One region of the Streptomyces sp. NPDC085927 genome, then DNA from elsewhere that is predicted to be linked to it. Evidence: riboswitches for the same ligand, from Rfam matches in the RefSeq annotation. Region 1 holds a riboswitch; the other holds the start of a gene.
The links. A riboswitch is a leader RNA that binds a small molecule or an ion and turns the genes downstream of it on or off. The one in region 1 is predicted to bind glycine.

Region 1 (4,340 bases):
GTCGAGCTGCCGCGGGTATGCCGACCAGCCGGCGACGATCAGCTTCGGCCTGCTCTCCTTGGCCAGCCGCTCGACCTCGGCCATGTCGACCCGGCCGTCGTCGCCCACGTGGTAGGCGACCACGTCGTAGAGCTTGCCGGAGAAGTTGATCTTCATGCCGTGGGTCAGGTGCCCGCCGTGCGCGAGGTTCAGGCCCATGATCGTGTCACCGGGCTTGAGCAGCGCGAACATCGCGGCGGCGTTGGCCTGCGCGCCCGAGTGCGGCTGCACGTTGGCGTGCTCGGCGCCGAACAGCTCCTTGACCCGGTCGATGGCGATCTGCTCGATCACGTCGACGTGCTCGCAGCCGCCGTAGTAGCGGCGGCCGGGGTAGCCCTCGGCGTACTTGTTGGTGAGGACCGTGCCCTGGGCCTCCATGACCGCGACCGGGGCGAAGTTCTCCGAGGCGATCATCTCGAGGGTGGACTGCTGGCGGTGCAGCTCGGCATCGACCGCCGCGGCGACGTCCGGGTCGAGCTCGTGCAGCGGGGTGTTCAGAAGCGACATGCGGTTACGGCCTCCTCAGCCCTGGATGAAGGCGTCGTACTCGGCGGCGGAGAGCAGGTCGGCCGGCTCGTCGGTGACCCGCACCTTGAACAGCCAGCCGCCCTCGAAGGGGGCCGAGTTCACCAGCGAGGGGTCGTTCACCACGTCCTCGTTGACCTCGGTGACCTCGCCGGTGACCGGGCAGTACAGGTCGCTGACCGACTTGGTCGACTCCAGTTCGCCGCACGTCTCGCCCGCGGTCACGGTGTCACCGACCTCGGGGAGCTGGACGAACACGACGTCGCCGAGCGCGTTGGCCGCGTGCTCGGTGATGCCGATGGCCGACACACCGTCCTCGGCGGCCGACAGCCACTCGTGCTCCTTGCTGTAACGCAGCTGCTGGGGGTTGCTCATGGCCTGGATTCTCCTGTACGCGGTGGACTTGCTGATGACTCGGAAACTACGGGAAGTACGGGACATGCGCGTGAGCGGGCACGGCCTGCCCTGCTTCACCCGTGTGAGGCCCTGGAGGCGCTGGAGGTCCTTACGCCGACGTGCGAGGACCTGGAAAGCCGTCCCGGGGGCGTCCTGCGGCGGTACTACTTCTGCCGCTTGTAGAACGGCAGCGCCACGACCTCGTACGGCTCGTGGCTGCCGCGGATGTCCACACCGACACCCGCCGTGCCCGGCACCGCGTACGCCGCGTCGACGTACGCCATCGCGATCGGCCGGCCCAGCGTCGGGGAGGGCGCACCGGAGGTGACCTCGCCGATCACCTCGCCGCCGGCGACCACCGCGTACCCGGCGCGCGGGACCCGGCGGCCCTCGGCGGCCAGGCCGACCAGGGTGCGGGGCGGGGTTCGCTCGGCGCGGGCGGCGGCCTCGGTCAGGGCGGCGCGGCCCACGAAGTCGCCCTCCTTCTCGAACTTCACCACCCGGCCGAACCCGGCGTCGAACGGTGTCAGGGAGGCGCTCAGCTCATGGCCGTACAGCGGCATGCCGGCCTCCAGGCGCAGCGTGTCCCGGCAGGACAGCCCGCACGGGATCAGACCGGCGCCCTCGCCCGCCCCGGTCAGCGCCTGCCACAGCTCCACCGCGTGCTCCGGCTTCACGAACAGCTCGAAGCCGTCCTCGCCGGTGTAGCCGGTACGGGCGATGAGGGCGGGGACGCCCGCGACCGTGCCGGGCTGCCCGGCGTAGTACTTCAGACCGTCGAGGTCGGTGTCGGTCAGGGACTGCAGGATGCCGGAGGACTCGGGGCCCTGCACCGCGAGCAGCGCGTACGCGTCGCGGTCGTCACGGACCTCGGCGTCGAAGCCGGCCGACCGCTCCACTAGCGCGTCCAGCACCACCTGGGCGTTGGAGGCGTTCGCGACGACCAGGTAGCGGGGGGACCCGGCCCCGGTGTCGTCGAGCCGGTAGACGATCAGGTCGTCCAGGATGCCGCCGTCCTCGCGGCAGATCATGGTGTAGCGGGCGCGGCCGGTCTTGACGGTCCCGATGTTGCCGACCAGCGCGTGATCGAGGAACCGGGACGCCTGCGGGCCGGTGACGGTGATCTCGCCCATGTGGGAGAGGTCGAAGAGACCGGCCCGCGTCCGCACGGCGTTGTGCTCGTCGCGTTCGGAGCCGTAGCGCAGGGGCATGTCCCAGCCGGCGAAATCGGTCATCGTGGCACCGAGCGAACGATGCAGGGCGTCGAGCGCGGTCCGGCGGAGTTCGGTACTGCTCATCGGTCGGTCTCCCAAGGCAGGACAGGCGAGGTCTTTCCTCCCCATCTGTCATCGGAACCTGAGAGGTTCGCCCTGACCGCCCGCGCAGGGGACGACCACGGCTTGCACCTTGGGTGGAGCCACCGGCGACGCGCGCGGGGCCCGCTTTTCAGATGTGCCTCGCCCACGCGGTAACGGTGCCTGAGAGATTCAAGGGAGGGACTTGCTCCTTCGGCGCCCCGGCGGCAACGGTGCCGGGGACTCTCCCGCGCGGATTCAAACGGCCGGTATGCAGTTGGCGCGCTCATCATTGCACGCATCGCGGGGCCGCGGCAGGGGGACCCTTCTGGGAGGAGCGCAGGGTGTTCGGGTGTTCACGCGCGGCTGTGACAGGCCTGTATCGGGAAAGGGACGGAAACCAGGGGCGCCCGGCGTTACCGTCTCTTTACACTCGGCGGGGAGGGGTTCCGGTACCTGGTCACAGGGCCGGACAGCCCCCAGGGGAGGACTCACGGTGAACAAGGCCACGGCGTACGCCGCCACCACGGGCGTCGCGCCGCCCGAGCAGCAGGCCCCCTCGGGCCGGGAGGCGTGCGGCACCCTGCCCGCGCCTGTCGTCCGCGACCTGCGCGAGCGCGCCGGCCACAGCCCGCACGTCCTGCTCTTCGGCCCCCGCGACCTCGTCGTGGTCACCGGACTGCCCGGCAGCGGCAAGTCCACCCTCATGCGGCGCGCGGCGCACGGCACCCTCGTCGACTCGCAGGACACCCGCGACCGCTGGGACCGCGGCATGCCGCGCCTCCTGCCGTACGCGGTGTACCGGCCCCTGGTCCGCCTCGCCCACTACGCCGGACTGCGGCGCGCCCTGCGCACCGGCGAGGGAGTCGTCGTCCACGACTGCGGCACGCAGGCCTGGGTGCGCCGCTGGCTGGCCCGGGAGGCCCGCCGCCGGGGCGCGGAGCTGCATCTGCTGCTGCTCGACGTCTCCCCGGAGCAGGCCCTGGACGGCCAGCGCGAGCGCGGCCGCGGGGTCTCCCGGTACGCCTTCCGGCGCCACCGCACCGCCATCGACCGGCTGCTGGCGTCCGTGACGCGCGGCGACCTGCCCGCGGGCTGCGGCTCGGCCGTCCTGGCCGACCGCGACGCGGCGAACGCGCTGCACCGCATCGACTTCGCGGACTGACCGACCGCCCGGCGACCGCACGGGCGACCGCACGGGCGGCGGGCCGACCGCCGTACGGGCGGACCGCCGGGCCCGGCAGCGGTTAGCCTTTCAGCCACAGCAGTGGTTCCAGGCAGGCGGTAGGCAGATGGACTTCCCGGCGGGCTTCTCCGCGGACTTCCCGGCACAGACTCACCCCCACCCGCACGGCGGATGGCCCGGCAACGAGCTGGAGGAGGTGCTCTCCGCCTCCCTCGGCGTCCCCTCGGGCGACGGCCGGATCATCGAGGTACTGGGCCGGAGCTACGTGTGGATACCGCTGCCCAACGGCGGCGGACCGGACAGCGGCCCGCTGGACCTGCCCACGATGGAGATCGAGGGCCAGGCGTACGTCCCGGTCTTCAGCTCCGAGGAACAGTTCCGTCAGGTGGTCGGCTCCCACATGTCGTTCACCGTCGCGCCCGCGGTGGAGTTCGCGCGCGGTCTGCCGCCGCAGGCCGGGATCGCCGTGAACCCCGGGGGAGTGGTCGGCGTCCCGCTGCCGCCGCCCGCCGTCGCCGCCCTGTGCCGCGCCGGACGCGGCCCGCTGGACGGCCCCGCGAGCGGCGGCCGGGTCAAGCTGTTCGAACCCGACTGGCAGGACGACCCGGTGGACTTCCTCGCCGCCGCCTCCACGGAGTTCGAGGCCCTCGGCATCGTCTCCACCGCCCGCCGCTGCCTCGCCGAGATCGAGACGGCCGAACCGGTGCTGTTCGTCGGCGTCGAACTGTCTCCCGCCGAACTGACCCGTACGGAGGGCGACCTGAGGGCCGCGCCGATGGACGCGCTGGGCCGCGCCCTGGGCCGGGTGCCGGTGAAGTGGCCCGTCAACCTGGTCCTCCTGGACGTGGCCCAGGACCCGGTCGGCCAGTGGATGCGCGACCGCGTCCGCCCCTTCTGCC
Region 2 (4,340 bases), on a different contig from region 1:
CTGCCCATGGCGCAGGCGCGGCGGCTCGCGCCGAACGCGGCGTATCTCGTGCCCCGCTTCGCGTTCTACCGGTCGATCAGCGACCAGGTGATGGGGCTGCTGCGGGCGCTGTCGCCCCTGGTCGAACCGTTGAGCCTGGACGAGGCGTTCGTGGATCTGGAGGCCGGAGGGGCGGCCCGGGACGAGCGGTCCGCCCGGCTGGCCGGCGCGAAGCTGCGCGCGGACATACGGGCGGCCACGGGGCTCACCGGCTCGGTGGGGCTGGCGGCCTCCAAGATGCTGGCGAAGATCGCCTCGGAGCAGGCCAAGCCGGACGGGCTGGTGCTGATCGAGCCGGGGACCGAGCGGGCCCTGCTGGCACCGCTGTCGGTCCGGACCCTGCCGGGCGTCGGGCCGGCCACCGGTGACCACCTGCGGCGGGCCGGCATCCACACGGTCGGGGACCTCGCCGAGGCAGGGGAGGACGAGCTGGTGCGCCTGCTCGGCAAGGCGCACGGACACGCCCTGCACGCCATGTCCCTGGCGAGGGACGATCGGTCCGTGGTGGCCGAGCGGGAGACGAAGTCGGTGTCGGTCGAGGACACCTACGACGTGGACATCCACGACCGGGTGCGGGTCGGGGTGGAGGTGCAGCGTCTCGCGGACCGCTGTGTGCGCCGGCTGAGGACAGCGGGGCTGTCGGGACGGACCATCGTGCTGAAGGTGCGGCGGTACGACTTCTCGACGCTCACCCGCTCCGAGACCCTGAGGGGGCCCACGGACGATCCGGCGGTGGTGCGTGAGGCGGCGGCCCGGCTGCTGGACTCGGTCGACACGACGGGCGGCGTACGGCTGCTGGGCGTGGGGGTCAGCGGGCTCGCCGACTACACGCAGGAGGACCTGTTCGCGCAGGCGGCGGGGGAGCGGGACAAGGAGTTGCCGGGCGGGGAAGCGGAGGCGGCAGCGCCCGCGGAGGAGCGGCAACAGGCGGGCGCCGAGCGGCGCTGGCCGGCCGGGCACGACGTCAGGCACAGCGAGTACGGCCATGGGTGGGTCCAGGGCAGCGGCCTGGGGCGGGTCACGGTGCGGTTCGAGACGCCCGGGTCGGCGCCGGGGCGGGTGAGGACCTTCCGGACCGACGACCGGGCCCTGCACCCTGCGGATCCGCTGCCGTTGGTGGAGCGAAGCCCCGGGGACGGCGCGGGAGGACCGGACGGCGAGAACCGCCAGGACGGTGACGGTCGGGGCGGTGAGGGCGCCCACGACGGGGCCGACGGCGACGCCCGGAGTACCCGGGACGGCCGGGCCGCCCGGGGCAGCCAGGGTTCAAGCGCTGGTGCGGGGGCGGCGGCTCGGGTGCGCCACGGGTGACGTCGTCAGGCGGAGTCGTCCCTGCCGGCGAGCCTGCCGAAGTCGTGGTCCGGGAGCGGGGGAGGGGCGCCTGTGTCCAGGCCGTAGTGGTGGTAGAGCTGGAGTTCCTGCTCCGGGGAGAGATGGCGGCCCACCCCGAAGTCGGGGGCGTCCTTGATCAGGGCGCGTTCGAAGGGGATGTGGAGGCTGCCGTCGATCAGCTCGCTCGGCTCCAGGGGGACGAAGGCGTCCCTGCTGAACAGGCCGGTGCGTATCGCCGCCCACTCCGGCACGCCGGTGGCGTCGTCGAGATAGACCTCGTCGATCGTGCCGATCCGGTTGCCGTTGCGGTCGAACGCCTTGCGGCCGATCAGGTTGCGCGGATCGATGTCGGTCTGCACGGGCCCTCCACGGGTCGCAAGGATTCGTCAGCACTACAAAACGGCACAATCGGCGGAGCGGCCACTCGAAAGTCCGGGTCTTGCCCTCGCTGGTACCCTGGCAGCGGCTGCTGACCCCGTGCGGGAGAGCCCTCTCTGCACCATCGGAGGGCGCCGAAGGAGCAAATCCTCCCCGGAATCTCTCAGGCCCACGTACCGCATGGACGAGGTCACTCTGGAAAGCAGAGCGGGTGTCGACGGCTCCCGCTCTCACCGACGGTGAAAGCCGGCCGCCCCGGGCGGCCGGTGAAGCTCTCAGGTTGAGATGACAGAGGGGGAGGCCGTCCGGGCACCCGCCGTGGTGCCCCTCGAAGGTCGTCGGACCAGGAGGCCTCCGCACATGACCGCCCATCGCATTCCCCTCTCCGAGCTCGAACAGGGAACGCCCTTCGAGCAGCGTCACATCGGCCCCGACCACGAGGCCCGCGCCAAGATGCTCGCGCAGGTCGGCTACGGCTCGCTCGATGAGCTGACGGCCGCCGCGGTCCCGGATGTGATCAAGAACGCCGACGCGCTGGACCTGCCGGGTGCCCGGACCGAGCCCGAGGTGCTGGCCGAGCTGCGGTCGCTGGCCGACCGCAACGAGGTGCTCGGCTCCATGATCGGGCTGGGGTACTACGGGACCTTCACGCCGCCCGTCATCCTGCGGAACGTCATGGAGAACCCCGCCTGGTACACGGCCTACACCCCGTACCAGCCCGAGATCTCGCAGGGGCGGCTCGAGGCGCTGCTGAACTTCCAGACCATGGTCGCCGAGCTCACCGGCCTCCCGACCTCCGGCGCCTCCCTGCTCGACGAGGGCACCGCGGCCGCCGAGGCGATGGCGCTGTCGCGTCGCATGGGCAAGAACAAGAAGGGCCTGTTCCTGGTCGACGCGGACGCGCTGCCGCAGACCGCCGCCGTCATCCGGACCCGAGCCGAGCCGGCCGGCGTCGAGGTCGTCGTCGCCGACCTGAGCGAGGGCATCCCCGCCGAGGTCGCCGAGCGTGAGATCAACGGCGTGCTGATCCAGTACCCGGGCGCCTCCGGGGCCGTGCGCGACATCAAGCCGGTGATCGACCGGGCGCACGAGCTGGGCGCGCTCGTCACCGTCGCCGCCGATCTGCTCGCCCTCACGCTGCTGACCTCCCCCGGCGAACTCGGCGCGGACATCGCGGTCGGCACGACGCAGCGCTTCGGCGTACCGATGGGCTTCGGCGGACCGCACGCCGGATACATGGCCGTGCAGGAGAAGATGGCGCGCAGCCTGCCCGGCCGGCTCGTTGGCGTCTCCGTCGACGCGGACGGGAACAGGGCCTACCGGCTCGCGCTCCAGACCCGCGAGCAGCACATCCGCCGCGAGAAGGCCACCAGCAACATCTGCACCGCCCAGGTGCTGCTCGCCGTCATGGCCGGCATGTACGCCGTCTACCACGGCCCCGAGGGGCTGAGGACGATCGCGTGGCGCACCCACCGCTACGCGACCGTCCTCGCCGAAGGGCTCCGGGCCGGCGGCGTGGAGATCGTGCACGGTTCCTACTTCGACACGCTGACCGTCCGGGTCCCGGGACGGGCCGCCGAGGTCGTGGCCGCCGCCCGGGACAACGGCGTCAACCTGCACCTCGTCGACGCCGACCTCGTCTCGATCGCCTGCGACGAGACCACCACGCGCGACCGGCTCGCCGCCGTGTGGAGCGCCTTCGGTGTCGAGGGAGACGTCGAATCCCTGGACGCGGCCGCGCGGAACACCCTCCCGGACGCCCTGCTGCGCGCCGACGAGTACCTGACGCACCCCGTCTTCCACCAGCACCGCTCCGAGACCGCGATGCTGCGCTACCTGCGCAGGCTCGCCGACCGCGACTACGCGCTGGACCGCGGCATGATCCCGCTGGGCTCCTGCACCATGAAGCTCAACGCGACCGCGGAGATGGAGCCCATCACCTGGCCCGAGTTCGGGCAGCTGCACCCCTTCGCGCCGGCCGGACAGGCCCAGGGCTACCTCACGCTCATCCACGAGCTGGAGGACCGGCTCGCGGAGGTCACCGGCTACGACAAGGTGAGCCTCCAGCCCAACGCGGGCTCCCAGGGCGAACTGGCCGGGCTGCTCGCCGTCCGCGGCTACCACCGGGCCAACGGCGACGACCAGCGCACCGTCTGCCTCATCCCGTCCTCCGCGCACGGCACCAACGCCGCCAGCGCCGTCATGGCCGGCATGAAGGTCGTCGTCGTGAAGACCGCCGAGGACGGCGAGGTCGACGTCGACGACCTGCGCGCGAAGATCGAGCGGTACCGCGACGAGCTGTCGGTGCTGATGATCACGTATCCCTCGACGCACGGGGTGTTCGAGGAGCACGTCGCCGACATCTGCGCGGCCGTGCACGAGGCCGGCGGCCAGGTGTACGTGGACGGCGCGAACCTCAACGCGCTGGTCGGACTGGCCAAGCCCGGGCACTTCGGCGGGGACGTCTCGCACCTGAACCTGCACAAGACCTTCTGCATCCCGCACGGCGGCGGCGGTCCCGGCGTCGGCCCGGTCGGTGTGCGGGCGCACCTGGCGCCGTACCTTCCGAACCACCCGCTGCAGCCCGAGGC

Region 2: another riboswitch for glycine. It lies ahead of gcvP (aminomethyl-transferring glycine dehydrogenase); the one in region 1 lies ahead of gcvT (glycine cleavage system aminomethyltransferase GcvT).

Annotation. Positions count from the first base shown of each region.
Region 1 is NZ_JBITSN010000025.1:35,688-40,027, reverse strand. It holds gene glyA (serine hydroxymethyltransferase) at 1-546, opposite strand, end outside; gene gcvH (glycine cleavage system protein GcvH) at 562-939, opposite strand; gene gcvT (glycine cleavage system aminomethyltransferase GcvT) at 1,125-2,258, opposite strand; glycine riboswitch at 2,417-2,516, opposite strand; gene ACIF80_RS35625 (AAA family ATPase) at 2,752-3,420, shown strand; gene ACIF80_RS35620 (enhanced serine sensitivity protein SseB) at 3,548-4,340, shown strand, end outside.
Region 2 is NZ_JBITSN010000004.1:9,441-13,780, forward strand. It holds gene ACIF80_RS11930 (DNA polymerase IV) at 1-1,350, shown strand, start outside; gene ACIF80_RS11935 (PRC-barrel domain-containing protein) at 1,356-1,730, opposite strand; glycine riboswitch at 1,842-1,938, shown strand; gene gcvP (aminomethyl-transferring glycine dehydrogenase) at 2,110-4,340, shown strand, end outside.